DNA from 3 places in the Photobacterium sp. GSS17 genome. Region 1 is predicted to be linked to each of the others. Evidence: riboswitches for the same ligand, from Rfam matches in the RefSeq annotation. Region 1 holds a riboswitch; each other region holds the start of a gene.
The links. A riboswitch is a leader RNA that binds a small molecule or an ion and turns the genes downstream of it on or off. The one in region 1 is predicted to bind thiamine pyrophosphate.
Positions count from the first base shown of each region.

Region 2: linked by a shared signal. The riboswitch ahead of thiC (phosphomethylpyrimidine synthase ThiC) and the one ahead of thiB (thiamine ABC transporter substrate binding subunit) in region 1 are both predicted to bind thiamine pyrophosphate.
Region 3: linked by a shared signal. The riboswitch ahead of thiD (bifunctional hydroxymethylpyrimidine kinase/phosphomethylpyrimidine kinase) and the one ahead of thiB (thiamine ABC transporter substrate binding subunit) in region 1 are both predicted to bind thiamine pyrophosphate.

Region 1 covers NZ_CP117517.1:383,260-393,226, reverse strand. Annotated here, with positions in the region: gene leuC (3-isopropylmalate dehydratase large subunit) at 1-278, shown strand, start outside; gene leuD (3-isopropylmalate dehydratase small subunit) at 297-899, shown strand; gene PGW97_RS01890 (DUF547 domain-containing protein) at 1,187-1,966, shown strand; TPP riboswitch at 2,065-2,173, shown strand; gene thiB (thiamine ABC transporter substrate binding subunit) at 2,242-3,252, shown strand; gene thiP (thiamine/thiamine pyrophosphate ABC transporter permease ThiP) at 3,288-4,859, shown strand; gene thiQ (thiamine ABC transporter ATP-binding protein) at 4,853-5,572, shown strand; gene PGW97_RS01870 (PhoH family protein) at 5,696-7,072, opposite strand; gene rapA (RNA polymerase-associated protein RapA) at 7,417-9,967, shown strand, end outside.
Region 2 covers NZ_CP117517.1:3,507,758-3,517,724, forward strand. Annotated here, with positions in the region: gene PGW97_RS16055 (thiazole synthase) at 10-807, opposite strand; gene thiS (sulfur carrier protein ThiS) at 808-1,029, opposite strand; gene PGW97_RS16065 (HesA/MoeB/ThiF family protein) at 1,026-1,796, opposite strand; gene thiE (thiamine phosphate synthase) at 1,799-3,034, opposite strand; gene thiC (phosphomethylpyrimidine synthase ThiC) at 3,034-4,956, opposite strand; TPP riboswitch at 5,075-5,172, opposite strand; gene PGW97_RS16080 (universal stress protein) at 5,242-5,673, opposite strand; gene crcB (fluoride efflux transporter CrcB) at 5,839-6,222, shown strand; tRNA gene PGW97_RS16090 (tRNA-Trp) at 6,457-6,533, opposite strand; tRNA gene PGW97_RS16095 (tRNA-Trp) at 6,848-6,924, opposite strand; tRNA gene PGW97_RS16100 (tRNA-Asp) at 6,961-7,037, opposite strand; rRNA gene rrf (5S ribosomal RNA) at 7,081-7,196, opposite strand; rRNA gene PGW97_RS16110 (23S ribosomal RNA) at 7,313-9,967, opposite strand, start outside.
Region 3 covers NZ_CP117518.1:1,053,789-1,063,755, reverse strand. Annotated here, with positions in the region: gene PGW97_RS21305 (GIY-YIG nuclease family protein) at 1-243, shown strand, start outside; gene PGW97_RS21300 (YaeQ family protein) at 406-948, shown strand; gene PGW97_RS21295 (YdcF family protein) at 1,249-1,917, shown strand; gene tenA (thiaminase II) at 2,136-2,807, opposite strand; gene PGW97_RS21285 (ABC transporter substrate-binding protein) at 2,935-3,882, opposite strand; partial or broken gene PGW97_RS21280 (ABC transporter permease) at 3,918-4,646, opposite strand; gene PGW97_RS21275 (ABC transporter ATP-binding protein) at 4,801-5,556, opposite strand; gene thiD (bifunctional hydroxymethylpyrimidine kinase/phosphomethylpyrimidine kinase) at 5,563-6,390, opposite strand; TPP riboswitch at 6,462-6,558, opposite strand; gene PGW97_RS21265 (GFA family protein) at 7,091-7,510, shown strand; gene PGW97_RS21260 (S66 family peptidase) at 7,550-8,560, shown strand; gene PGW97_RS21255 (hypothetical protein) at 8,563-8,901, shown strand; gene PGW97_RS21250 (DUF4144 family protein) at 9,165-9,500, shown strand; gene PGW97_RS21245 (GNAT family N-acetyltransferase) at 9,706-9,967, shown strand, end outside.

The DNA.
Region 1 (9,967 bases):
AGGTGAAAGCGCAGGCCGAGCAAGAAGGGCTGGATAAGATCTTTATTGAAGCCGGTTTTGAATGGCGTCTGCCGGGCTGCTCGATGTGTCTGGCGATGAACAACGACCGTCTGGGCCCGGGAGAGCGCTGCGCATCCACCAGCAACCGTAACTTCGAAGGCCGTCAGGGCCGTGATGGCCGCACGCACCTGGTCAGCCCGGCCATGGCTGCCGCCGCGGCGTGTGCTGGCCACTTTGTCGATATCCGCGAGCTGGAACCAGAAGCTGCGACAGCATAATCAGAAGGAACGAAAGTAATGACAGGATTTAAACAACATACCGGCCTGGTAGTTCCTCTGGATGCTGCCAACGTGGATACCGATGCCATTATCCCGAAGCAGTTTTTGCAGAAAGTCACCCGTACCGGTTTCGGCAAGCACCTGTTTCATGACTGGCGTTTTCTGGATGATGCCGGTGAACAGCCTAACCCGGGCTTTGTCATGAACGCGCCGCGCTATCAGGGTGCCAGCATTCTGCTGGCGCGGGAAAACTTCGGGTGCGGTTCATCCCGTGAGCACGCCCCGTGGGCGCTGGCCGATTACGGCATCAAAGTGATGATTGCACCGAGCTTTGCTGACATTTTCTACGGTAACTCGATCAACAACCAGATGGTACCGGTTCGCCTGAGCGAAGCAGAAGTCGACGAACTGTTCCAGTTTGTGGCTGCGACCGAAGGGGCAGAAATCATAGTGGATCTGGAAACCATGACCGTCAGCGCGAACGGCAAACAATATCACTTTGAGATTGACGAGTTCCGCCGTCATTGCCTGCTGAACGGCCTGGATAATATCGGCCTGACGCTGCAGCACGAAGACAAGATCGCCGAGTATGAAAGCCGAATTCCGGCCTTCCTGGCGTAACCTTCAGGAACATCACACAACGCCAGTTTCATCAGCCCCGAGCTTGCTCGGGGCTGTTTCGTTCCGGCCCCTGTTCGCGGTGTCAGCCGGTATCACCAGAGGGCGGACATGCCACAACGTTCGAGCCCTGAACAGCCATACGCAAACAGAGCGTACGAACAGACAACACAAACAAGAACAAGAACAGGAACAGGAACAGTGGAAAAACGTCGGGAACGTGGAAAGATATCAGCGATTCGCCGGTCATCTACACTTGATCACGTCACATCTGTATACAAGGACATCCCATGCGTTTGCTCATTGCCTTAGCCCTGCTCCTGCTGTCGAACGGCAGTATGGCCGCCCCCAAAGCCGACCTCTGGCCGTACTGGCAGGCCAGCCAACCCACCAGCAGCACCACCATCGATCACAGCCGCTGGCAGCAACTGCTGGATAAGTATCTGGTGGTTTCCCCCCAACAAACCCTGTTCCGCTACCGTCAGGTCAACGATACCGATCGCTATGAACTGGGCCACTACCTGCGTGATTTGGCAGGGCAAGATCCCCGTTGGCTGAACCGGAATGAGCAGTTCGCCTACTGGGTTAACCTCTATAACGCCCTGACCGTGAAGCTGATTCTGGATAACTACCCGGTCTCTTCCATCACCAAGCTGGGCGGCTTGTTCAGCTTCGGACCGTGGGACGAGACGCTGATTACCATTGCCGGTCAAAAGCTGACCCTCAATGACATTGAGCACCGGATCCTGCGCCCTATCTGGCGCGATCCACGCATTCATTACGTGGTCAACTGCGCCAGTCTGGGCTGCCCGGATCTCCAGCCGCAAGCCTTCACCGCCGCCAACCATGACGCGCTGCTGGAACAATCCGCCAAGCGTTTTATCAACAGTCGCAAGGGCGTGGCAGTTGAACAGGATAAGGTGCGCCTGTCCTCAATTTATGACTGGTACGCCAGCGATTTCGGCAATCTTAGCCAGCTGCAGGCACACCTCAATCAATACCGCCAACAACCGGTGCAACTCAATCACGTTCGCTATGACTACAACTGGGCGCTGAACGAAGCCCGCTGAGGCCCTCTTATGCCCCTCGCGGCAACCGCGGCGAGTGAGCGGAGGCTCCCAGCAGTATCAGGGGTAGCAACCGGGCGCAGCGCAGATTACAATAGCGCCTTGTTCTCATGGGGTGTCTGGCACCGTTCCGGACTGAGATTGCGGCAGCAAAACCCACAGAACCTGATCCAGTTAGCACTGGCGTAGGAATTGAGACCCCGATAGTTTGCCTTATCACGGCAGCATGAGGCTGCCAGCTCTCAACCCTGTGCCCCTAATTTCCCCTCTCTTGCCGGATGCAAGCGTATCAGGAGCGTACAGTGAATAAGCTACTACCTATTTTGACCCTTTCTCTCGCCGCGGGCACCGCCTGGGCCGATGACAACACCCTGACAGTATACACCTACAGCTCCTTTGCTTCGGAGTGGGGACCGGGACCGGCTGTGGAAAAAGCCTTTGAAGCCGAATGCGGCTGTAACCTGGAATTCGTGGCCCTGGATGACGGAGTATCAATTCTGAACCGGGTGCGTCTGGAAGGAAAAAACACCAAGGCCGATATTCTGCTGGGTCTGGATAACAACCTGATCAGCGAAGCCAAAAAAACCGGCCTGCTGGCCGAGCATCACCTGACCATGCCAGCACTGGCGCTGCCAACTGGCTGGCAAGACAGCACATTCGTGCCTTTTGATTATGGGTATTTTGCCTTTATCTACGACAGCAGCAAGCTGAAGAATCCGCCGAAAAGCCTTGATGAACTGGTTAAGCGTGACGATCTGAAGATCATCTATCAGGATCCACGCACCTCCACGCCGGGCCAGGGTCTGATGCTGTGGGTGAAATCAGTCTACGGTGACAAAGCCGGTGAAGCCTGGCAGCAGCTTGCCAAGAAAACCGTCACGGTCACCAAAGGCTGGTCGGAAGCCTACAGCATGTTCCTGAAAGGGGAATCTGATATGGTGCTGTCCTACACCACCTCGCCGGCTTATCACCTGATCGCGGAAAACGACGCCAAATACAAGGCCGCGGATTTCAGCGAAGGCCATTACATGCAAGTTGAAGTTGCCGCCAAGCTGAAGGGTAGCGATAACCAGAAGCTGGCCGATCAGTTCCTGGCCTTCATGCTGAGCGACACCTTCCAGCAGGTGATCCCAACCGGTAACTGGATGTACCCGGTCACCCAGCAAGCCCTGCCAGCAGGTTTTGAGCAGCTGACGCTGCCCGCTAAAGCGCTGGAATTCACGGCCGATGAGATCGCGACCCAGCGCCGCAACTGGATCCGTGAATGGCAACACGCTCTGACTCAGTAAACAGGCACGTAATCTTGACACATCGCACCACCCCAATGCCCGGCCTGATCACGGCCGGGTTGATCAGCCTGTTAGTACTGGGCGCGCTGGGCGCCCTGATCAGCCAGGCCAGCGACCTGCAATTCATCAGCCTGTGGCAGGATCCGTATCTGCGCCATGTCACCCGCTTCTCCTTTTGGCAGGCGTTCCTGTCGACCCTGTTCAGCGTGCTGCCGGCCATTCCGGTCGCCTACGCCCTGTCCCGCCGCCGTTTTCCCGGCAAGGCTATGCTGCTCAGGCTATTTGCCATGACGCTGGTGTTGCCGGTATTGGTGGCGGTCTTTGGCCTGCTGGCGATTTACGGCAACAACGGCCTGCTCACCCAGTGGCTGGTGTCGCTGACCGGTGACAAGCCGTTCTCCATTTATGGTTTGCAGGGCATCCTGCTGGCCCACGTCTTCCTCAATCTGCCGCTGGCCACCCGCCTGCTGCACCAGTGTCTGGAAGGCATTCCCTATGAACAGCATCAGCTGGCCAGCCACCTTGGCCTGTCGAGCTGGCAGACTTTCCGTTTTGTTGCCTGGCCGCGTTTGCGCCAGCAGCTTCCCCATGCTGCCGGGCTGGTCTTTATGCTGTGCTTTACCAGTTTTGCGGTCATCATGGCACTGGGTGGCGGCCCCAAGGCCACAACCATTGAGCTGGCGATCTATCAGGCGCTGCGTTATGACTTCGATCTCGCTGGCGGAGCCCTGCTGGCACTGTGGCAAATGCTGCTGTGCTGCAGCCTGGTGCTGCTAACCCAGCGTCTGGCCAAGCCGCTGGCGACCTCCAGCCAGTCCACCGGAAAACCGCGTCCAGATCAGTTCGACAGCCTGGCCAGCAAGGTCTGGGACTGGTTCTGGCTCAGCCTGGTGTTGCTGCTGGTACTGCCACCGCTGCTGGCGGTGATCAGTGCCGGGCTGAACCCGCAAACCCTGACGCTGCTTCAGGATCCCTCTCTGTGGCAGGCGATCAGCCACTCGCTGCAAATCGCCCTTGGCTCTTGCCTGCTGGCCCTGCTTGGCGGGATAGCCATTCTGCTGACCAGCCGCCAATGGCGATTGCATCGCGCCCGATGGCGGGCGGATGGCCTGGAGCTGATCGGCACCGTGATCTTGGTTACCCCGGGGCTGGTGATCAGCACCGGCCTGTTCCTGCTGCTGCGCCAGTTTACCGATGCCTTCGGGGCGGCATTCTGGGTGGTGGTTGCGGTCAACGCCCTGATGGCGCTACCGTATGTGCTGAAAACCCTGAGCCAGCCGATGCTTCATGTCGCCCAGCAGTATGATCCGCTGTGCCACAGCCTAGGCATGCACGGCCTGCGCCGTCTGCAATTGGTCGAATGGCGCGCGCTGAAAAAACCGTTGTCGCAGGCAATGGCAATCGGCTTTGTCCTGTCGCTCGGGGATCTGAGCGCCATCGCCCTGTTCGGCAGTCAGGATTTCCAGACCCTGCCTCTCTATTTGCTACACCTACTGGGCAGCTACCAGATGGATGCTGCTGCGGTAGCAGCCCTGATCCTGTTACTCCTGAGCCTCGGGCTCTTTACGCTGGTTGAAAAACTGCTGATTCGGACACCTTCATGCTGACCCTGACCCAACTGAGCCACGCTTACACTGACCCGATGCACCGCGATCGCACGACCCAACTGTGCTTTGACTTGCAGGCTGAAAAGGGGGATATCGTCGCCCTGCTCGGTCCGAGCGGGGCTGGCAAAAGTACCCTGCTGGCGATGGTTGCCGGTTTTCTTGAACCGGACAGCGGCAGCCTGACCATCGACGGCCAACCGGTTATCGCCGTCCCTCCAGCCCGGCGTCCGTTGTCGATCCTGTTTCAGGAGCACAACCTGTTCCCGCATCTGACTGTCTTTGAAAACATCGGTCTTGGCCTGCATCCCGGCCTTCGGCTCAGCCGAGAGGAAAAAGAGCAGGTCGTGATCGCGGCGGCCCGGGTCGGGTTACAGAGCTATCTCGATCGCCTGCCGGAACAGCTGTCCGGTGGCCAGCGCCAGCGGGTTGCGCTGGCACGCTGCCTGATCCGCCAACGGCCGCTGCTGCTGTTGGATGAGCCTTTCTCCGCCCTCGACCCGGCACTGCGCAACGACATGCTCCAGCTGGTCCAGAAACTGGCACGCGAGCAGCTCACCACCGTAGTGATGGTCACGCACAGTCCGGAGGACGCGCTGAAAATCGCGGATAAATGTGCCTTTATCGAACAGGGGGAAGTGCGAGTGTTTGGGCCTGCCCAACAAGTGCTGGGCAGGCCGGAAGATAAAAAACTGAAGCAGTATCTGGGCGTTTAACCCATGCTGTGATGCTGGTTGCGGCCGGTAAGATCCGGCTGACAGGAGAACCGGTTTTCTCTGTGATATTCGCTCATAACCGGTTCATCCTTCGCTGTCAGGCAGCCAGCCCCTGCCACCGGCTCAGAGGTTTTCCTCAGCAAATTCAGCCAGGCGGCTACGGACAACGCCATTCAGATAAATGTTGGCACTGCCCTCAAAATTCTTGAATCGTTCAACGATATACGTCAGCCCAGATGTCACGGGCGACAGGTAACTGGAGTCAATCTGTGCCAGGTTGCCCGAGCACACCAACTTGGTTCCTTCCCCACAACGGGTAATGATGGTCTTGATTTGTGACGCGGAAAGGTTCTGGCACTCATCCAACAGCACAAATGCATTCTGGATAGAGCGTCCCCGCATGAAGTTAATCGATTTAAACTGGATGTTGGCTTTGTCGTAGATGTATTTCATCGACCCATCGGTACAGACGTCGTTTTTATGCAGCGCTTCCATGGTATCGGTGACCGCCGCCAGCCAAGGCAGCATTTTTTCTTCTTCGGTACCCGGCAGATAACCGATCGATTCGGCGATCTCCGGCGTGTTGCGGGTGACGATGATTTTGTCATACATCCCTTTTTCAATGACCTGCTCCAGCGCAGAAGCTAGCGCCAGAATGGTTTTCCCGCAGCCCGCCGGGCCAGTCAGGATCACCAGATCAATACTCGGATCCATCAGTGCATCGAGCGCCATGCCCTGGTAGATGTTTTTCGGATGGATCCCCCACGCCTGACGGTGCATCAAGCGCTCACGGCCAATGTCTTTGAGGGTCACGCTGCCGTCTTCAATTTCCTGTACCCGTCCCGCAAAGTCGCTGTCCTTGTCCAGCAGATACTGATTGATAAATGGCGCTTCAAACAACTCGGCAGGTAAGGTATGCAGCGTCGAGCGGCCGCTTTTTTCCGAGTAGCACTCGCCCACTCGCTCCCAGAAGCTGCCGGGGAACTCATAGAACCCTTTGGTTAGCATCCGCACATCATCAATCAGTTGGTCTGAGCGGTAGTCGTCGACGAAATAAACCCCGGCGCCTTTGGCCCGCAGCCGCATGTTGATGTCTTTGGTGATCAGTACCACTTCCCGTGGCGCGTAGTGGGATTGCAGGAACAGCACCCCGTTGAGAATCCGGTTGTCACCGGCCTTGTCGGCAAAGGCATGCACCGTTTCCGTGACTTCATAGTCGGCGAAGATAGCGATTTTGCCCAGCGACTCGCCATGGCGGCTGATCGGGATCCCCTCGGCGATTTGTTCGGGGGTGGCATCGTGGAAAATGTCTTCCAGCGCCCGGATGGCGACTCGGGCGTCACGGGACACATCACGTTTGGTATCTTTGATCCGATCCAGTTCTTCCAGCACTGTCATCGGAATGACGACATCGTGTTCTTTGAATGAATAGATGGCGAGGGGTTCATGAAGCAGAATATTGGTATCAAGTACAAAGACTTTCCTTTCAACTTCATCCATAAGTACCTCCTTGGTAACAAATCGGCGGCAGCGATGCCGCATTGCGTCAGTCTCAGCCAAACAGCCTCTGACACTATTAAAGACCGGAGATAATGAAATAAATGTGACAGCCTCCTTATCCTCTTTTCTTCGAACTTTGACCGTGACCTTGCTCACGGCTTGCAGTAACATTACTCGCCTTTTTTACCGGTGCAGATTCTGGCTACACTTATATACCGATTGGCCGCGTTCGACAGCCGGCGTGTCACTTCATGGTTATTATATCTTTGAGTGTAGTCTATAAATGCTGAGGCATCGGCTTCGCATTCTCCTTAATTTCAAATAATTAGAAGGTTTTAACCACTATGCCATTTGCTTTGGGTCAACGTTGGATCAGTGATACTGAAAGTGATTTGGGTTTGGGAACCGTTGTTGCCCTGGATGCAAGAACGGTCACCCTGATGTTCTCGGCCAGCGAAGAGAACCGCCTCTACGCCCGCAGTGACGCCCCAGTGACCCGCGTAATGTTCAATGTCGGTGATGTGGTAGAAAGCCATGAGGGCTGGTCCCTTAATGTAACGCAGGTAGAGGAAGACCAGGGAGTCTTCACCTACGTGGGTACGCGCACCGATACCGGCGAAGAAAACGTCCAGCTGCGTGAGCTCCTCCTCAGCCACCAGATCCGTTTTAACAAACCGCAGGATAAACTGTTTGCCGGTCAGATTGACCGTATGGACCGTTTTGCCCTGCGTTACCGCGCCCTGAAAAACCAGTACGAACAGCACAAGAGCCCTTTGCGTGGCCTGTGCGGCATGCGTGCCGGTCTGATCCCGCATCAGCTGTACATTGCCCATGAAGTCGGCCGCCGTTACGCGCCGCGTGTCTTGCTGGCCGATGAAGTAGGTTTGGGTAAAACCATTGAAGCCGGGATGATCATCCACCAGCAGGTGCTGTCTGGCCGTGCCGAGCGTGTCCTGATTCTGGTACCGGAAACCCTGCAGCACCAGTGGCTGGTCGAGATGATGCGCCGGTTCAACCTGCATTTTTCCATTTTTGACGAAGAGCGCTGTGTCGAAGCCTTTGCCGATTCGGCTAACCCTTTTGATACGGCACAGCTGGTTCTTTGTTCTCTGGATTTTCTGCGCAAAAGCCGTCGCCGTTTCGAGCAGGCGCTGGACGCCGGCTGGGATCTGATGGTAGTCGATGAAGCGCACCACCTGGAGTGGAGCGAAGACAAGCCAAGCCGCCAGTACCAAGTGGTTGAAGCGCTGGCCGACAATACCCCTGGGGTACTGCTGCTGACCGCGACCCCGGAGCAACTGGGTCACGAAAGCCACTTTGCCCGTCTGCGCCTGCTGGATCCGGATCGCTTCTACGATTATGAATCTTTCGTGGAAGAAGAGCGCCAGTACGCCCCGGTGGCGGACGCAGTCTCGCGCCTGCTGTCGGGTGAGAAACTGGACAATGACGCCAAAAATGCCTTGGTCGAGCTGCTGCCGGAACAGGATATCGAGCCGATGCTGCGCATTCTGGAAGCCGGTGATATTGATGCCGAGCAACAGAACGTGGCCCGCCGCGAGCTGATCGACAACCTGATGGACCGTCACGGCACCGGCCGGGTTCTGTTCCGTAACACCCGTGCCGCCATCAAAGGCTTCCCGCAGCGTCACCTGAACATGTACCCGCTTGCGCTGCCGACCCAGTACCAGACGGCAATGCGCGTAGCCAGCATGATGGGCGGTGCCATGACCGACGAGCAGAAGGTCGCCAAGCTGCTGTACCCGGAAGATATCTATCAGGAGTTCGAAGGCGATTCGGCGACCTGGTGGCAGTTTGACCCACGGGTGAATTGGCTGCTGGACATGCTTAAAGCGAACCGTCAGGAGAAAGTCCTGGTGATCTGCTCCCGCGCCCAGACGGCACTGACACTGGAGCAGGCGCTGCGTGAGCGGGAAGGCATCCGTGCCACCGTGTTCCACGAAGGCATGTCGATCATTGAGCGTGACAAAGCCGCCGCCTACTTTGCTCAGGAAGAAGACGGGGCTCAGGTTCTGCTGTGTTCAGAAATCGGCTCGGAAGGCCGTAACTTCCAGTTTGCCAACCAACTGGTGATGTTCGACCTTCCGGGCAACCCGGATCTGCTGGAGCAGCGTATCGGTCGTCTTGACCGTATCGGGCAAAAACGCGATATCGAGATTCATATCCCGCACCTGCAGGGCACCTCGCAGGCACTGCTGGCACGCTGGTACAACGAAGGCCTGAATGCCTTTGAAGAAACCTGTCCGACCGGCCGGGCGATCTACGATGCCTTCAGCAACGATCTGATCACCCTGCTGGCCAGCGACAAGCCGGATGGCGAAGCCCTGGAAGCGCTGATTGAAAAGAGCGCCACCATGCACCAGACCCTGAAAGCCAAGCTGGAGCAAGGCCGCGACCGCCTGCTGGAAATCCACTCGAACGGCGGCGACAAAGCCCATGCGCTGGTTGACGAAATTGCTGCCAAAGACGGCGACACCAATCTGGTGACTTTCGCGCTTGGCCTGTTCGACACCATCGGCCTGAATCAGGAAGACAAGGGCGAAAATGCCATCGTGGTCACCCCATCAGAACACATGATGGTGGCGAGCTACCCGGGCCTGCCGTACGACGGTTGCACCATCACGTTTGACCGTGACACGGCTCTGGCACGTGAAGACATGCACTTCATCAGCTGGGAGCACCCGATGATTCAGGGCGGTATCGACCTGCTGCTGTCTGAAGGTGTCGGCACCACCGCCGTCTCGCTGCTGAAGAACAAAGCCCTGCCGGCCGGTACCCTGCTGCTGGAACTGGTCTACGTGGTGGATGCACAAGCACCGAAACAGTCCGGTATCGGCCGCTTCCTGCCACAAACCCCGATCCGTATCCTGCTGGATG
Region 2 (9,967 bases), 460 kb from region 1:
GGCGCCCCCTTAGGCTGTCGGATCGAAGGCCGTCGCCAGTACCGGCTGGTCGAGAAACGCGGTCAGCGGACTGGAGGCGATGGCATGGTTTACCGTCCCGGCCAGACCGGCTTCGTACGCCATCCGGCCACTCTCCACCGCCAGCCGGAACGCACGCCCCATCGCAATGGGATCGGCCGCCGCCGCAATCGCGGTATTCACCAGCACGGCATCAGCCCCCATTTCCATCGCTTCAGCAGCATGCGAGGGTGCCCCAATCCCGGCATCCACCACCACCGGCACCCGGGCCTGATCGATGATAATTTCCAGAAAATCCCGTGACGCCAATCCCTTGTTGGAACCAATCGGCGCGCCCAGCGGCATCACGGCGGCACAACCGACTTCTTCCAGCCGCTTACACAGCACCGGATCTGCATGGCAGTACGGCAACACGATAAAGCCTTCGCGCACCAGTATTTCCGCTGCCGCCAGGGTTTCAATCGGGTCCGGCATCAAGTATTTCGGATCCGGGTGGATTTCCAATTTCAGCCAGTTAGTGCCTAACGCCTCACGCGCCAGCTTAGCCGCAAAGACCGCTTCTTTGGCATTCTTGGCTCCGGAGGTATTCGGTAGCAGGCTAAGCCCGGCCGCCTGAATCGGCGCCAGGATATCATCATCGCGGTTATCTATATCGACCCGTTTCAGCGCCATGGTCACCAGCTCGGAACCCGAAGCAATCAGGGATTCGGCCATCACGGTCCGGTTAGCGTACTTACCGGTACCGGTAAACAACCGGGATGAAAAGGTTTTATCGGCAATCTTAAGCATTCAGCCTCCTGCTATCGCTTGAAACAGGGCAATACGATCCCCTGCACTAAGTACCGTGGCATCCCAGGTACTGCGGGCCACTATCTCATCGTTCAGTGCCACCGCGGTGGCATCCAGCGGCATTGCCAGCTGGGTAAGCAGCGCTGATAAGGTGGTGTCATCTGCCGGGATCTCGACCGGCTTATCATTGACCCGGATTTGAATCGCGGTTGTCGTTGTCATTCGTTGCTCTCTCCTGTGCCGCAAACCGGGCACCTGTGATCATGCGCTAAGCGAAAGGATTGCCACGTCATGTTCAGGCCATCGAACTGCTTGAGGGTCGCAAACCCCACGTCACCGGCACCGGCCAGCAACTTGATTGTCTCCAGCGCCTGTAAGGTGCCGATCGTGCCAACCACCGGCCCGGCAATACCGCTATTGCTGCAGTTCTGCGGCTGATCCGTAGCACCGGGACGGCGGGGAAACAGGCAGTGATAGCACGGCCCCTGACCGGCGCGAAAATCAAACGCCATCAGTTGCCCCTGCCAGCGGATGGCCGCTCCGGCAATCAGGGGCTTTCGAGCCTCCAGGCATGCCTGATTAACCGCGTGGCGGGTCTCCAGGTTGTCAGAGCAATCCAGCACCACATCGGCCAAGGCGACTTCCATCGCGAGCCGCTGACCGGCCAGTCTGGCCTTAACCGGACGTACCCGAATGTGAGGATTCAGCGCCCGCAATTGATCGGCTGCCTGTTCGGCTTTCGCCAGCCCGGCATCGCTGTCACGGTAAATCACCTGACGCTGAAGGTTCGAGCTTTCCACCTCGTCATCATCGGCAATCACCAGATGACCAATGCCCGCACCGGCCAGATACAAAGCCGCCGCCGAGCCCAGTCCACCGGCCCCAACCAGCAGTACCTGCGCCTGACTGAGCTTCGCCTGTCCTGTCTCACCGATTTCCGGCAGCATGATCTGACGGTTGTAACGCAAGAATTCCTGATCGCTTAGCATAGTCAGTCCTGTTGTGAGGGCCGCGGCGTGAGGATCTGGTTGAACGCCGCCACCGCCTGCGCCGGATCCGCCGCCTGCGTCACGGCGCGCACGACCGCGACACTGGTGATCCCGGTACGCCAGACGCGTTCCGCCCGTTCCAGATCAATGCCGCCAATAGCCACCGTCGGGAACGCTTCACCAATCAGTTTCTGATACAGCGCCAGACGACTCAGCCCTTGGGGCTTTGATGGCATCTCTTTGGTGGTGGTCGGGAAGATATGACCCAGGGCGATATAGCTGGGCGCAAACTCTGCCGCCCGCAAAATTTCATAATAACCGTGGGTCGACAGGCCCAGCCGTAATCCGGCCTGCTGGATAGCAGCCAAATCCGCGGTTTCCAAATCTTCCTGGCCGAGGTGTACCCCGTACGCCCGATGCGCAATCGCCAGTTGCCAGTAGTCGTTAATAAACACCTGAGCCTGATGCTGCTCACCGGCCTGAATCACGCGGTCAACCTGCTCAGCCAGATCTGGAGCTGTCGGGTCTTTGATCCGTAGCTGGGTTAGCTTGACGTCCAGTGCCAGCAGTGTTTCTACCCACTGGGCCGTATCCACTACCGGATACAACGCCATCTGTTCGCGGTTCATGGGTGCAAACGGTGCCACCGCGACTTCTGTACTTGTCCAGCCCAGCGCTTGTACTTCCGGGTGGTTCGCCGTCAGCGGACGCGGAAACAACGCTCTGGCCACCGGCCAGCTGACCTCACCATAGCCGTTGGCATGGGTTTCGAGATACCCCCGGGCATGTGCCCGCGCTAGTGTCACGGCATCTTCCAGCGGATAATCCAGTGCCAGCGCAGCCAGCAGCATTGCTCGTTGCGGCTCACTGGCCCCGGCATGGTGGCAGTAAACCGCACGGGCCTCGCCGTTGTGATGCCACATATCGACACAACCGCTGTCCGTCGGCAAACCACACACCACCAGGTTAGGAGTGGCAGCCACTTTCCGCTGCATGTCAGCCACGGCAGGATATGGCGCGATCCATTGATCGCGCACGTCATATCCCATTGCGACAGGTTCGGCGGGGTTAAACGCCACCGCGAACGTACACCCGCCGACCTCCATGTCTACCACTGCCGACTCACTCCAGCCCACACTGACGGGCTCCCCTAACTGATACTTGTCGGCCGCCGCCAGCAGCGGCTCAAGATGCATCAACAAGGGGGTCAGGTGATCGGGTAAACACAACGCGTTCATTAGCTTTCCTCTTCAAGGGGATGGTAGAGCTCGCTTCCCCGGGCACGGAACTCCTGCGCTTTCTGCTGCATCCCTTCCAGCGGATCATCCAGCAGTTTGATCGTCAACGCGGCCTCCTGCTCGAGACCGCTGGCATACTCACGGACTTCCTGAGAGATCTTCATGGAGCAGAATTTCGGCCCGCACATTGAGCAGAAGTGAGCAATTTTGCCGGACTCCTGAGGGAGGGTTTCATCGTGGTAGGCGCGCGCCGTTTCCGGGTCTAAAGCCAGATTAAACTGATCTTCCCAGCGGAACTCAAAACGGGCTTTCGACAATGCGTTGTCCCGCACCTGAGCGCCAGGGTGACCTTTGGCTAAGTCTGCCGCATGGGCGCACAGCTTGTACGTGATCAGACCCACCTTTACGTCTTCCTTGTTCGGCAGCCCCAGATGCTCTTTCGGCGTCACATAACACAGCATGGCACAGCCGTACCAGCCAATCATCGCCGCGCCGATCCCGGAAGTAATGTGGTCGTAGCCCGGCGCAATATCGGTGGTCAGCGGGCCAAGGGTATAGAAAGGCGCTTCGTGGCAGTGCTTGAGCTGCTCTTCCATGTTTTCTTTGATCATGTGCATCGGCACATGCCCCGGCCCTTCAATCATCACCTGTACATCGTATTCCCAGGCAATCTTGGTCAGCTCGCCCAGCGTACGCAGTTCGCTGAACTGGGCCTCATCGTTGGCATCCGCTACCGAGCCCGGACGCAGGCCATCTCCCAGTGACAGAGCGATATCGTACTGAGCACAGATTTCACAAATTTCGCGGAAGTGTTCATACAGGAAGCTTTCTTTGTGGTGTGCCAGACACCACTTGGCCATGATGGAGCCACCACGGGAAACGATGCCGGTCACACGTTTGGCGGTCATCGGGACATAACGCAGCAAGACCCCGGCGTGAATCGTAAAGTAATCGACCCCCTGCTCGGCCTGTTCCAGCAGCGTATCGCGGAACACTTCCCAGTTCAGGTTCTCGGCAATACCGTTCACTTTTTCCAGCGCCTGATACATCGGCACGGTACCGATTGGCACCGGGCTGTTACGGATGATCCACTCACGGGTTTCGTGGATATTACGGCCGGTAGACAGATCCATCACGGTATCGCCGCCCCAGCGGGTCGACCAGACCAGCTTTTCCACTTCCTCTTCAATCGAGGAACTGACCGAGGAGTTACCGATATTGGCATTCACTTTCACCAGGAAATTACGGCCGATGATCATAGGCTCGGATTCCGGGTGGTTGATGTTCGAAGGGATGATCGCACGCCCTTCTGCCACTTCCTGACGAACAAACTCAGGGGTGATATCTTCCGGCAGGTTGGCCCCGAAGTTTTGTCCCGGGTGTTGCTGGGTCAGTACCGCATCGCGATATTCCGCTCGCCCCATGTTTTCCCGGATGGCGATAAATTCCATCTCCGGGGTAATCATTCCCTGACGGGCGTAGTGCAGCTGGGTAACATTCGCGCCGGCTTTGGCACGGCGGATGCGGGCACGCTCACCAAAGCGCAGCTCATCCAGCGTGTCATCCGCCAATCGCTCCTTCGAGTACGCCGAGCTCAGTTCATCCAGCAGTTCAGTATCACCGCGCTCTGCAATCCACTGCTCACGCAGCTTTGGCAGACCGGCATAGATATCAATCGCGTAGTTAGGATCGGTATAGAAACCGGAAGTGTCATAGACTCGGACAGGCTCATTGGGCTCAAAAATCGGGGCGTCTTTGCTACCGCCAACCAGGCTGTCAGCCAGGGTAATTTCCCGCATCGGAACACGAATGTCCTCGCGACTACCAGTGACATAAACCTTTTGGGAATTGGGATAAGCTTGGGTGGTCAGTGAATCGATAAATTGTTTCGCTTCCAGTCTCGCTTGTTTGCGATTCGACATAGCAATTTCCTTGATGTCCGTAAATGGGGAAGTTGCTTATCGGATGGGTGCGTAAACAAGAGACTACACGTAGGGTGTGCAGCATCATCTGGAACAGCAGCTGCGGATGCAGCAATACAGAAGATTTTCTCTTGTTCCCTTCGCAGGTATTAGCCTGATCAGGTTCTACGGATCCCGCAATGCGGTCTCAGCCTATTGGCACTCCGACAAGTTATCATCGAGTATAAGAGCTAATTGTACAGGCAGCAAGCAGCCTTCCGTCTATTTCACTCAGTCTGTGACAGGTCAGACCGTTGCCTGACAAATCAGAACATCACAGCGCGACTGCTGCGACAGTATCTGGCTGATATTGCCATACCACTGAATACCGGGTTTATGTGCACCAATCAGTACCAGATTGGCACCAATTTGCGTGACCAGCTCTACCAGGTGTTTGGCGACATCACCATCGGCAATATGCAGCGCACGCACCTTATACGGCGATGCCTGAGAAAGTGCAGACAACTGCTGAATACGGGTTGCCTGTAAGTCCCTGTGCGCTTCCTCAAGACCCAGCTCAGCATCCAGAAAGCTCACATTCCCCAACCCCGGCTCGACAAACGCCACGTGCAATTCAGCATGGTTCTGCTGCGCAATGACCCCGGCTTTGACCATCAAGGTATGCGCATCACGGTTATCCGGATCTACCGCCAGTAATATTGTCTGATACAGTGCCATCGCTCCCTCCTCCGTTAACCCATTTCGATGTCAGCCCTTTAAGACTCTGAATGCAATCCAAATCACTTCAATCAATGATTGCAGATTTTCCCCGACACAAAGGTGATCCTTGCCCTGTGTTCGTGGTATTAGTATGGCCACTCTTCATCTGCCGTTGTGATATCTATGAGTCAATTACTTTTTTTGGGACTGATCGCCTTAGGCGGCGCATTTGGCGCTTGCTCCCGCTACCTTATCTCTGAGCTGTGTGTGGCCTTATTAGGGCGAGGATTTCCCTATGGCACACTAGCCGTCAACGTAATTGGCTCTCTGATCATGGGAGTGTTGATGTCAGCCATCAATCAAGGCTGGCTAGAAGCGATCCCGGCCCGCCCATTGATTGGTTTAGGCTTTCTGGGCGCCCTGACGACATTTTCCACGTTTTCCATGGATAACGTTGTCTTGTTGCAACAAGGTGAGTTTCTCAAAGTAGGAATTAACATCCTGCTCAATGTGGCTGTCAGCCTAGCCGCCTGCTTTATCGGCTATCAACTCATACTGAAAAGCTGAGTGAATCCGTTACCTTTTCCAGCATCCATCCCAACAACCTCAGTCCCTGACTGAGGTTTGTTTACGCGCCAGACAAGACAAGCTTTACCCCTGACCACAGTTACCCATCCAGTCATCTACCCGCGGCTTCTGTCATACCATATACCTCGGTGATGCCGTTGAGCCTTGGAAACTCTAGACGTAAAAAAGCCCCTGTCTCGCGTCCGTGACGCATAGACTGAGGCCTTATAAAGATGGCAGGGGTGGAGAGATTCGAACTCCCAACACGCGGATTTGGAATCCGCTGCTCTGCCAATTGGAGCTACACCCCTAATATTGTTTACGAAATTATTCTATCGACTCAACGCCAGAGGTCAATGCTGATTGTTTCGGTATTGCTCACAGATTTGATGATGAGCACAACTCTCCGCTCGTCTATCTACTCAATTATTCCTTCATCCTACGCACTTTGCACTGTCTCTCATCGCGCTACGCCAAGCCGGCATCATTCCTTGAGACACTCTCTGAGTACAAAGACAAAAACAAAGACAGACTGAAGAGAAGAAGCATAGGAGAATATCTGCTGAATAGTTTTTCAAATTTCAAATGCAAAAAAGCCCCAGCATTTCTGCTGAGGCTTCAAAAGTGGCAGGGGTGGAGAGATTCGAACTCCCAACACGCGGATTTGGAATCCGCTGCTCTGCCAATTGGAGCTACACCCCTGTAGTTATTTTTAAGACTTAACTTTGTCTGAATAAGTGGCGGAGCGGACGGGACTCGAACCCGCGACCCCCGGCGTGACAGGCCGGTATTCTAACCAACTGAACTACCGCTCCACTCAGGATTAACGTTTGTTCAGAACGTTAACCTAAATTGGGTGCCTGGCGATGTCCTACTCTCACATGGGGAGACCCCACACTACCATCGGCGCTGCTGCGTTTCACGTCTGAGTTCGGCATGGGATCAGGTGGGTCCACAGCGCTATGGTCGCCAGGCAAATTCTTTGATTCACTGCCCGCAGGCCGCAAATCACAATCTTGGAAAAAACTGACTAAAGTCTCAGCACACCATTCAAGTGTTCGTGGAGTCCGTAAAACCCCTTGGGTGTTGTATGGTTAAGCCGCACGGGCAATTAGTACAGGTTAGCTCAACGCCTCACAGCGCTTACACACCCTGCCTATCAACGTTCTAGTCTCGAACAACCCTTCAGAGAGCTTAAAGCTCTGGGGATGACTCATCTTGAGGCTCGCTTCCCGCTTAGATGCTTTCAGCGGTTATCGATTCCGAACTTAGCTACCGGGCAATGCGTCTGGCGACACAACCCGAACACCAGAGGTTCGTCCACTCCGGTCCTCTCGTACTAGGAGCAGCCCCTCTCAATCATCCAACGCCCACGGCAGATAGGGACCGAACTGTCTCACGACGTTCTAAACCCAGCTCGCGTACCACTTTAAATGGCGAACAGCCATACCCTTGGGACCGACTTCAGCCCCAGGATGTGATGAGCCGACATCGAGGTGCCAAACACCGCCGTCGATATGAACTCTTGGGCGGTATCAGCCTGTTATCCCCGGAGTACCTTTTATCCGTTGAGCGATGGCCCTTCCATTCAGAACCACCGGATCACTATGACCTGCTTTCGCACCTGCTCGAACCGTCATTCTCGCAGTCAAGCGGGCTTATGCCATTGCACTAACCTCACGATGTCCGACCGTGATTAGCCCACCTTCGTGCTCCTCCGTTACGCTTTGGGAGGAGACCGCCCCAGTCAAACTACCCACCAGGCACTGTCCGCACCCCCGATAAGGGGGCGACGTTAGAACATCAACACTACAAGGGTGGTATTTCAAGGACGGCTCCACAGATACTGGCGTACCTGCTTCGAAGCCTCCCACCTATCCTACACATGTAGGGTCAATGTTCAGTGCCAAGCTGTAGTAAAGGTTCACGGGGTCTTTCCGTCTAGCCGCGGGTACGCAGCATCTTCACTGCGATTTCAATTTCACTGAGTCTCGGGTGGAGACAGCGTGGCCATCATTACGCCATTCGTGCAGGTCGGAACTTACCCGACAAGGAATTTCGCTACCTTAGGACCGTTATAGTTACGGCCGCCGTTTACCGGGGCTTCGATCAAGAGCTTCTCCCTAAGGATAACCCCATCAATTAACCTTCCGGCACCGGGCAGGCGTCACACCGTATACGTCATCTTTCGATTTTGCACAGTGCTGTGTTTTTAATAAACAGTTGCAGCCACCTGGTATCTGCGACTGCCAGCAGCTCCAAGAGCAAGTCTCTTCACCGCCGGCAGCGTACCTTCTCCCGAAGTTACGGTACCATTTTGCCTAGTTCCTTCACCCGAGTTCTCTCAAGCGCCTTGGTATTCTCTACCCGACCACCTGTGTCGGTTTGGGGTACGATTTCTTGCTATCTGAAGCTTAGAGGCTTTTCCCGGAAGCATGGCATCAATGACTTCAGCACCGTAGTGCCTCGACATCGGGTCTCAGCCTTAAGATGGTCCGGATTTGCCTAAACCATCAGCCTACACCCTTGAACCTGGACAACCGTCGCCAGGCCCACCTAGCCTTCTCCGTCCCCCCATCGCAATAGCAAGAAGTACGGGAATATTAACCCGTTTCCCATCGACTACGCCTTTCGGCCTCGCCTTAGGGGTCGACTCACCCTGCCCCGATTAACGTTGGACAGGAACCCTTGGTCTTCCGGCGAGGAGGTTTTTCACCCCCTTTATCGTTACTCATGTCAGCATTCGCACTTCTGATACCTCCAGCGCCCCTTACAGGACACCTTCAGCGGCTTACAGAACGCTCCCCTACCCAATACGCTAATGCGCATTGCCGCAGCTTCGGTGTATCGCTTAGCCCCGTTAAATCTTCCGCGCAGGCCGACTCGACCAGTGAGCTATTACGCTTTCTTTAAATGATGGCTGCTTCTAAGCCAACATCCTGGCTGTCTGAGCCTTCCCACATCGTTTCCCACTTAGCGATAACTTTGGGACCTTAGCTGGCGGTCTGGGTTGTTTCCCTCTCCACGACGGACGTTAGCACCCGCCGTGTGTCTCCCGGATAGTACTTACTGGTATTCGGAGTTTGCAAAGGGTTGGTAAGTCGGGATGACCCCCTAGCCTTAACAGTGCTCTACCCCCAGTAGTATTCGTCCGAGGCGCTACCTAAATAGCTTTCGGGGAGAACCAGCTATCTCCGAGTTTGATTGGCCTTTCACCCCTAGCCACAAGTCATCCGCTAATTTTTCAACATTAGTCGGTTCGGTCCTCCAGTGCGTGTTACCGCACCTTCAACCTGCCCATGGCTAGATCACTCGGTTTCGGGTCTAATCCCAGCAACTGCACGCCCAGTTAAGACTCGGTTTCCCTACGGCTCCCCTATACGGTTAACCTTGCTACTGAAATTAAGTCGCTGACCCATTATACAAAAGGTACGCAGTCACAGGACAAAGCCTGCTCCTACTGCTTGTACGTACACGGTTTCAGGTTCTATTTCACTCCCCTCACAGGGGTTCTTTTCGCCTTTCCCTCACGGTACTGGTTCACTATCGGTCAGTCAGGAGTATTTAGCCTTGGAGGATGGTCCCCCCATCTTCAGACAAGATAACACGTGTCCCGTCCTACTCGTTTTCACGCCAAATGTGTTGTCGGCTACGGGGCTGTCACCCTGTATCGCTGAGCTTTCCAGCTCATTCGCCTGACACCTAAAGCGCTTAAGGGCTAATCCGGTTTCGCTCGCCGCTACTG
Region 3 (9,967 bases), on a different replicon from region 1:
CTTTATTGTGGTGTGACGACAGACGTCGATCGCCGTTTTGAGGAGCATCAGTCCTCGCCCCGAGGGGCAAAGTATCTGAAAGGAAAAGGTCCGCTGTCTCTTGTCTGGTCGCATAGTGTTGGTGATAAACGGACAGCGATGCAGTTGGAATATCGGATAAAACGGCTGACAAAAGCGCGAAAGGAGCAACTTATCCTGCAGAGTGATAAAGACTCACAACTGTTGTGGTCACTGCTGGATTGAGACTGAATGTAATCCTTTCCGTTATTGATTGATATTCCTCTCATTAAACCTTTAGGTATCGTTAAAAGGTATCTTTTGGAAATTGAACCGTCAGTCAGTTGACACTAAACTGCTTTCGGTCGCGTATTTACCCCGAAAGGGGAATGTTTAGGGAACACTGTTATGGCGCTTAAAGCCACTATTTACAAAGCACACATCAATGTGGCGGATCTTGATCGTCATGTATACATCGACAAGTCTCACACCTTGGCGTGTCACCCGTCTGAAACTGTTCAGCGTCTTATGCTCAGACTGATTACCTGGGGACTGAATGCGGATGAAGATCTGCTGTTCACCAAGGGGCTGTGCGATACTGATGAGCCGGATCTCTGGATTAAAAACCTGAGTGATGAGATCGAACTATGGATTGATCTTGGTTTACCCGATGAGAAACGACTGAAGAAAGCGGCACACCGTGCGAAGAAAGCGCTGATTGTGGCTTATGGTGATAATGCCGCGCCAATTTGGTGGCAGCAGAACAAAGCCAAAATTCAGCAGTATGGCAATATTTCCGTGATGTTTGTTAATGATCAGACATTGGCAGAACTGGAAGACCTGACTGAGCGTTCAATGCAGTTACAGCTGACCATTGAAGGTGAGCAGGGGTGGCTGAGTGCTGGTGAAAAGAGCTGCACGATCAATCCTGAGTGGTGGCACCGCGCCTGATTACCAGTCAGTTTTTAGGTCAGCGTTATAATTTCTTCCCTGTCAGGTTATTCGGGTGAAAAATGCTCAGAAGACGGCTTGCAATGATTGTCATCAAGCCGTCATTTGATTTCGCCACTGTATACTGAAAGCATCTGATTGAGATCGCGCAAAAGAATGTCGTGAACTCACCTGCGAATCACGGTACACATTGCCTCATTCTGAATTCGAGGCAATGACCTGCTTGTTACCTTCTTACACATACCGTGATGTATGGTGATGACATTCGATGGAAATATCCCACTGATAAGGAGTAATGCTATGTCATCAACGGTTCATGCCCTGGCCACCAAGGTATGGAATTATCACCAGCTCAATCACACCTTGTCTCCCGCCGATTGCATTGTCGTGCTATGTAGTAATGACCTTCGGGTCGCTGAGTATGCAGCACAACTTTACCTTGATGGCTTTGCTCCTTATCTGGTTTTCTCCGGCGGTGTTGGTGAACTGACCCAAGGACTGTTTGACGCATCAGAAGCTGAAGCTTTCGCTGCTATCGCAACGGATATGGGCGTACCTGCTTCCGATATTCTGATTGAGCCACAGTCGACCAACACCGGAGAAAATATCCAGTTTACCCGCGCCTTACTTGAAGCCAAAGGCTTGGCACCACAGCGTTTTATTTTGGTGCAAAAGCCATTTATGGAACGCCGCAGCTATGCGACCTTCATGTGTCAGTGGCCGGGCAAAGAGGTGATGGTTGCCTCTCCGCCAATCAGCTTTGACAACTACCCGGATGACCACTTGTCCTTTTGTGACGTTGTGAACGTGATGGTGGGGGATTTGGAACGGATTAAAGTGTACCCACAATATGGTTTTGCCATTGAACAGGACATTCCTGACGATGTGTGGGCAGCATTTAATGAACTGGTGAAGCTGGGGTTTGACGGTCATCTAGTGGCAAAAGAGCCAGAAGAGAGCACCAGTTAAGCGACGCCAGAGCCCAGTGAGGCAAACAAGCCAGTTAACATATCGGCTGAATTGCCTTGTTGCTTCAGAAACCTTGTCGCTTCAGACACCTTATCGCCGCCACTAAAGGCTAGATAAATGCTGCGACGATAAGGTCTGAATCCGTATAGACAGGGCGTTTGAGAGAGGGGGCCGAATAGCCCCCTCTGATCTGAACAGACACAGCCAGCATACTGCCGTTAAATCGGCTGGGCGGCATTCATGCCCTGTTGCCAGAAGGCGACTTCCATGCGGGTTGCGGTTTTAAATATCTCACACAAACGCTGCCCGCGCTGGCTGTTAAGCGGAATTTCTTTCAGCATCGCATCCAGGCGTTCAATTGTTGTTGCCATCCCTGCCTGAAATTCTTCGCCGCCATAAAGCTCAATCCAGCTCCGGTAAGGATTACCTTCCAATACGGTTTCGTTGTTAGCCAGTAGTTGCTGACCAATCACCCCGTAGCCGATAGCACAAGGCGCTAAAGCTACAAACAGATCGGTTCTGTCTCCCGCCATACCAGTATCCAGTACATAGCGGGTGTAGCTGACCGTACCAAAATCTTCCGGCTCGGCTTCCATATCACGCTCTGTCAGCCCCCAGGTGCCGCAATATGCCACGTGGTGTGACATTTCGGTTTGCAGCAGAGCTGTCAGGCTGGGCAGGGGCTCTCGCATTTCCTCCAGCGTGACTGACTTGTAAATGGCCAGTGCATACGCCCGTGAATAGTGCTTGAGGAACAGGAAGTCTTGTTTCAGGTAATGCAGGTAGGCGTGTTTGTTCAGCTCACCACGCGCAAGCTGAATAACGAATTCGTGCTCGGTGTATTCTGCCCAGTCCTGTTGGCAGTATTGAATCAGATCTTTATGGTCCATCAGTATTCTCTCTTGGTTGTGTTTTGTTATCGCCAAGGCACGCAGCCCGGTGCCGGCTTATCACACTAAACTCAGGCAAATTGCTGTTTGCGGTTTTTGCTGGTTTTGCGCCGGGCTGCGAGGTGAATCAGAACGTCAGTACATAGTCTTTAGCGGCCGGTACGCTCTTGATAATGTCGAACTTTTTCATGAAGGCGGCATAGTCATCGTAGCGTTTCAGCTCGACGGCCCCCGGACGCAGCGCAAAGCGGGTCAGGGTATCTTCCCAGGCGTGGCGGTTTAGATCATTGTTCAGTGTGTCTGGAGAGTAAGCTACAAACTCTTTCCAGGCTTGCTCCGGGTGGTTGATCAGGTAAACCGTGGCTTTTTCCAGCGCCTGGTTGAATTTGGCGATAACCTCAGGATCATATTTGTTCTTGTTCGCGACAAAGATCAGTTCATCGTAAGGAGGAACGCCGTGCTCTTCCGGATAAAAGGCCGTCGCCTCGTAGCCTTCCAGCTCAAGCTGGTTCAGTTCGAAGTTGCGTAATCCGCCCCAGATGGCATCTACTTTGCCAGAAGCCAGAGATGAAGACAGTGCCCAGCCTACGTTGATAATCTGGACGTTATCCATCTCGGCACCGGCAGAGCGCAGCATGGTGCCGATGGTGGCATCTTCATTTCCGCCAATGGCGACACCAATCTTTTTACCTTTCAGATCGGCCAGAGAGTGAATTCCCGACTTATTCAGCACAATCAGTGAGTTCAGCGGGCCGGAAATCAGTGTGGCAGAGCGAACCAGCGGCAGCTTGGCAGCTGTTGATGAAATCAGCGTGCTCTGGTACGACACGGCCAGATCAATTTTACCGGCGGCAACCAGCTTGTCCGGCACACTCGGATCGGCGGGTTCCTGAATCTCGACCTCCAGACCTTGTTCGGCAAACCAGCCTTTTTCTTTTGCCAGAATAATTGGGCCGTGGTTCGGGTTTACGAACCAGTCCAGCATTAGGGTCACTTTTTCGGCAGCGGCCGCATTGAAGGCTGTCAGGGACAGCAGCGTCGCTAACAGGTGAGACGGTTTAATCGGGGATTTCATTGTGTATTCCTTTTGATTGTGCAAGCGAAATGACGTTATTGTTTTTGCCATGGAATGGCTTTTTTCAGCAGCATATCGGCTGCGAAGTAAAGGGTGACCGAGAAGAAAGCCAGAATGAACAGGGCGGCAAACATCTCATCAACAAACATTCGGGCATTGGCCTGGAGCATGATGTAGCCCAGTCCCTCACTGGAGCCGACCCATTCTCCGATCACTGCGCCAATCGGCGCGACCACGACAGCAACCCGAATACCGGACGCTAAGGCAGGCAGGGCAGCAGGTAGTCGGATTCGCCACAGCAGTTGCCAGCGCGTTGCTCCCATGGTTTTGGCAAGATCCAGGTAACCGTGAGGGGTGTGCCGTAACCCGTCGTAACAGCAGGTCGTGACCGGAAAAAAGATGATCAGTGCTGCCATGACGACTTTTGATGCAATACCGTACCCCAGCCAGAGCATCAGAATAGGCGCGATTGCGAACACCGGAATTGCCTGACTGGTGATCAAAATCGGCAATAACCAACGGCGCAGCGGTGCAAACAACAGCATCTGCAGCGCGAAAAACAGTCCCATGGTCAGGCCCAGCATCAGGCCAAGAATCACTTCGCTGCCGGTCACCAGTGTGTGCTGCCACAGTACATCAAAGCGCTCTACCAGCTTGGTAAACACGGCGAGAGGACCTGGCAAAATAAAAGGCGGTAGCTCAAACAGGGTGACGCAAGACTGCCAGAGACCAAGAATGACAGCTACACTGATCCCGAAACGCATCAGCTGCATCCCAAGCCCGGCAGTTTGACGACCTGTAAGGTTCTTACGCGTAGAATCGGCACTATGGCGTTGTAGCATCAGCGGATTCTGTAGCGTCTCTGTACCGGGCTTTTTGCTTTGTACAGCTTCATTGCTGAGTGAAGGCGAGAAACCGTCAGCCATAATCATTCTCCAACTGAGTGATAATCATCTGTTGATGCTCAGCCATTTCTGCATCAAAGGTTCTTGGCGGCCGCGCATGGGGTACAGTCAGCGTCTCCAAACGGGCTGGAGAACCGGACATTACATGAATGTGATGACCGAGCCGCAATGCTTCCTGCGGATCGTGCGTGATCAACAAAACGGTTTTGCCTTTCAGCAAATTAGCGGAAAGCGTCTGAAGCTTATGGCGGGTAACCGCATCCAGAGCGGAGAAGGGTTCATCCATCAGTACCAGTGGTTTGTCCTGCATTAGTGTTCGCGCCAGCGCAACGCGCTGACGCATACCGCCGGATAATTGATCCGGCATGGCAGATGCACGCTCAGCCAGTCCAACAGCCGCGAGCAGTTGCCGCGCTTTGTCGGAGTCAGGTTTATGCGGCTGATTAAAACGGGCACTCAGGCAGACGTTGTCCAGTACGTTGAGCCAAGGCAGCAGTAAATCCTGCTGTGCCATGTAAGCAATATTATTCGCTGTCGGCTGACGGTTGTGCGGTGTCAGCTCGCCCGTCCATTCAACCTGATCTTCCAGTAACCCGGCCAGATATCTGAGGAGGGTTGTTTTGCCACAGCCACTTCTGCCGAGCAGGCAGGTCCACTCACCCGCCGGTAGAGACAGATCCAGAGACGAGAAGAGCGGTTGGTTGGCATCCCGATACCGCAGGGTGAGTTGCCGGATGTCTACGGAGCACCCAGTTGAGAATTGACTCATACGGGATCACTCAGGTTGATAATGACCGGCAAAAAAATGGTGAACCGGGCCATGTCCTTCACCGATAGTCAGCGCATCCGCATGCTGAATGGCCAGTGTGATGTACTGCTTGGCGTGCCCCACAGCTTTCGCCAGTGGGTAGCCTTGAGCCAGAAACGAAGCAATGGCGGCTGACAGAGTACACCCTGTGCCATGGGTGTTACGTGTTGCAACTCGAGGTTGGCTAAAGCGGAGAACATCGGTGCCCGTGATTAGCAGGTCGGTACTGTTCTTGTCACTCTCCAGGTGTCCCCCTTTGAGCAGCACAGATTGTGCCCCTAATGTGCGAAGCGCACCTATCATCGCTTCCATATCCGATTCATTTTCTGGGATCGGTAATTGCGTCAGTGCCGCGGCTTCCGGCAGGTTGGGGGTGATCACTGTGGCTAAAGGAAGCAATTCCGTTTTCAGCGTGGTAATGGCATCTTCCTGCAGCAGAAGATCCCCGCTGGTGGCAACCATGACCGGATCAATGACCAGGAATTCAGGTTGAAATTCGCGCAGTTTCCGCGCGACGGCACGGATAATGTTCGTGTCGCTGAGCATGCCGATTTTTACGGCTTTGATGTGAAGGTCACTGAATACGGCATCAAGTTGTTGCTCGACGAATGCCGGCTCGATACCCAGAATGCCGGTTACACCTATGGTGTTTTGTGCCGTCAGGGCGGTGATAACGGAGCAGGCGTAGCCGCCTGTGGCTGAAATAGCCTTAATGTCGGCCTGAATGCCTGCGCCACCACCGCTGTCTGAGCCTGCGATAGTGAGTGTAATTGGAGTGTTGGAAATATTGGCCATAACTACCTCAGTCTTGCGTAGGTAGCTAATGCCAGAGATATGCCCAGTGATTCCGGTGAGGGAGAGTGGGATCTGATATTCAGCTAGTTCCCTACGCCATTGCTAAATGGATCAGGTTCAACGGGTCCCACAGAGTGGTCTCAGCACAAGGCTCCCCGACTAACAGTCTTCGATTTTCCGGTAGATAAACGAAAACCGGAAAATATTAAATTGTTTTTCAGACTTACGCCTGAAGTAAATTGATTTAAACACCTTTTAGAACAATCAGCAATAACAACAGATGAAAATTCTGTGTTTCAACATGTCTATTGTTAGTTGCCTGTCGCTCGATCAACCTCAATCTTTCAAAGTATTAGCTGCAGTGCGGTATTCCATTTTTGCGATCTGTTGCGATAAAAACGTTCTATTGGTTTTGCTCTGTTTTCACCCGTTTTCTCTGCTACCGGGAGATAAGCCTGCAATCTTACCTGTAACCTTACCTGCAACCTTAATAGGGGAGCTGCCTGTGTATGAATGTTTCCTTCTGATGGGGGTTGCGTCATTGCTCTCAGAATGTGGGGTTGAACTTGCTGGGAATTAAATGTGTCCTCACCTTTTCAATAACCGGCGACTCAGGCATAGTGCAAAGGAATATTCATCGTGATGAATATTTGGTTGCAAAACGGCATATCTGTATACCCCGTCATGAAGGAGAATGAAAATGGGCTATCCGATCGAAGCAAGTTGTCAGTGTGGTCAGGTCACTTACAAATTATCAGCACCACCGAAGAAAGTGATTGCCTGCCATTGCCGTGAATGCCAGAAACTGGCAACCAGCCCTTTTAGTGTGACAGCAATTGTGTCCGCCGCAGACATTGAATTTTCCGGGACGATGCATGAGTGGGGACGCTTGGCTGAGAGTGGTAACAGAAACAACGCTAAATTTTGTTCCGGCTGTGGAAATCGGATTTTTCATTTCAATCCGGAAGAACCGGACGTTATCAAGCTGAAGTTGAAACCGGTTGGCATGATTGACGATACGGTTTTTGCGCCGACCATGCACGTTTGGGTCAGTGAAAAACTGAGCTGGTACCAGATTCCGGAAGGGATGCCGACATTTGATAAACAACCTGGTGCCTGATATCGAGTCTATTCAATATCCACTTAGTACGGAGAAAACATGGACGTTATTTTACCTAAGCCATTGAAAGCTGGAGATACGATTGGTTTCTTTTCACCTTCATCCCCAGCCACCGCGTTTGCCCCAACACGTTTTATGCGCGCAAAAGCCTATCTTGAACAGCAAGGGTTTGTGCTCAAAGCCGGACAATTAACCGGATGCAGCGATCATTATCGGTCGGGGACGATTGCGGAGCGGGTAAGTGAACTGAACACATTGATTCGTGACCCGAGTGTACGCTGCATTATGTCGACAATTGGGGGAAGTAACAGTAATGCGTTATTGCCGTATATTGACTATGAGGCGCTGAAACGCGATCCCAAAATCATCATCGGTTACTCCGATGTCACCGCGTTACTGCTCGGTATTTATGCCAAAACTGGCCTGATTACCTTCTATGGTCCGGCTTTGGTGGCCTCGATGGGTGAGCTTCCCCCTTTGGTGGATAAAACATTTGCATCCTTTCGTGATTTGCTATGTTCTGAACGTCAGCAATCCTTTACCTACAGTGTGCCTGCACAGTGGAGCGAGGAAATGATTGACTGGGAAAAACAGACTGCGCCTAAGTCAACCCATGACAATCGGTGGGAGTTTCTGGGTACAGGAACGGTGTCCGGTAGAATCATTGGCGGTAACCTGAATACCATGACAGGGATTTGGGGCAGTGAGTTTATGCCAGAGGTTAGGGAAGGTGACATTCTTTTGCTGGAAGACTCACTGAAAGGAATTGAAACCGTTGAGCGATCATTTTGTCATTTGAAGCTTTGCGGCGTTTTTGATCGTGTTTCCGCCATTATTTTGGGTAAACATGAGCTTTTTAATCATCGAGGAACCGGACGTACCCCTCTGGCAGTATTGCAGGAAGTGTTGAACGATCAGGAAATGCCCATTCTCAATGGCTTTGACAGTTGTCATACACATCCGATGTTAGTGACGCCATTGGGTGTCAAAGCTGATATTGATTTTGATGCCGAAACGGTATCGCTGCGGGGACCGTGGTTGGAACAGTGAGGATGCGGAACCTCTATCGTTTGGTATTGGGGTTATACGGCCTTTGGATTCTGCTTGCTATCAGTATTACCCTCTTGATTTTATATAGTTTTGATAGCCCGAAATGGCTGTTCGGCTATCTTTTCGTGTTAGGGAATCTTGCTTTGGTGCTGTTTTGGGCGAATGTTCGATTACATCAAAGAGCCAAACAAGGAGGTCTGTGTGTCAATACCATCGGATTTAAGGAAACTCTGCTATCATGTTTGCTCTTTACTCCGATGGAAGCTGTTATTGTGCTGCCCGCGATTAACCTCTACCGTCTTCGTCATACGGTGTTAGTAGAGAAATCACGTTGTGGGTAAAGTGTCAAACGGTCAGCATCTGGCTAGCCGACTTGACCGTTTAGCAGTGCGGACTATTCGTGGTGTAAAACATTTTCAGTGTAGAACCTTAGCAATGTAGAACATTAGCAGTGTAGGACATCAACGGTGAAGAAAATTCGCTATACTGCCAGCCATCAGGCGTGTTGTTTCTGTTTTTAACAGGGATAAGGCGTTGTGATTTAGTCTTTTTATGCAGATCGTGAGATTAATAAAGTTGTTAAAACATGTTCAAGGTATGCGACATGACAAACGTTAATTGGCCTGCGGTGCTCAAATATGCCGGTGATTCTGAGTTGGTATATGTTTCTGGTGAGCAAGCATGGGCCGAAGACACTGACTTGCATGCGCTGGGTTATCAGGAAGAAGATGTTCTGATTGATTCCAAAGGAATGCTCTTTGTACCGCAAGCATTGGCTAGCCAGCAGGCGGCATTGATACCGACCGGGCGTCAGCTAACGTTGACGGAAATGTTGAGTTATGTGCAGCTGCATCAATCATGCTCGGGTTTCTGTTGTGCGGCGAAATCCAACTTTGCAACGATCGAAGAGGCTGTCAGGGCTCTGGATGAAATGGCTTAAATGCATATAGAGCGCAGAAAAGAATAACCAATAAGTAAATGAAACAGGATGGAAAGGGCGATATGTGTCAGTGGACCGGAAATGGATAAGGTTCTGATGCTAATTGTACCCTTGACGTTTTGACGTTAGTGGTAAGTCGTACTGGATATGTGCGGCGTTGACAATATCTGTTTTATTTATCTTCAGCAAAAGGAGTGGATGTCTGATGGAAGTGCATTTTGAAACGATGGACCAAGAGGATGTCAGATCTACCTTCACTTTTTATAAACAAGGTATGATGCCAATCATTTCTGAAGCAATTGGATGGGACGAAGACTTTCAGCAAGAGAGATACCAAAACAGGCTTCACCCTGATTGGTTTTACTGGCTAACGCAAAATGGCCAGCGATGTGGTTATGTCTGTTATAAATACACTGACACTCACCTGCATGTACATTTGTTGATTCTTTTTCCTGAGTATCAACGAA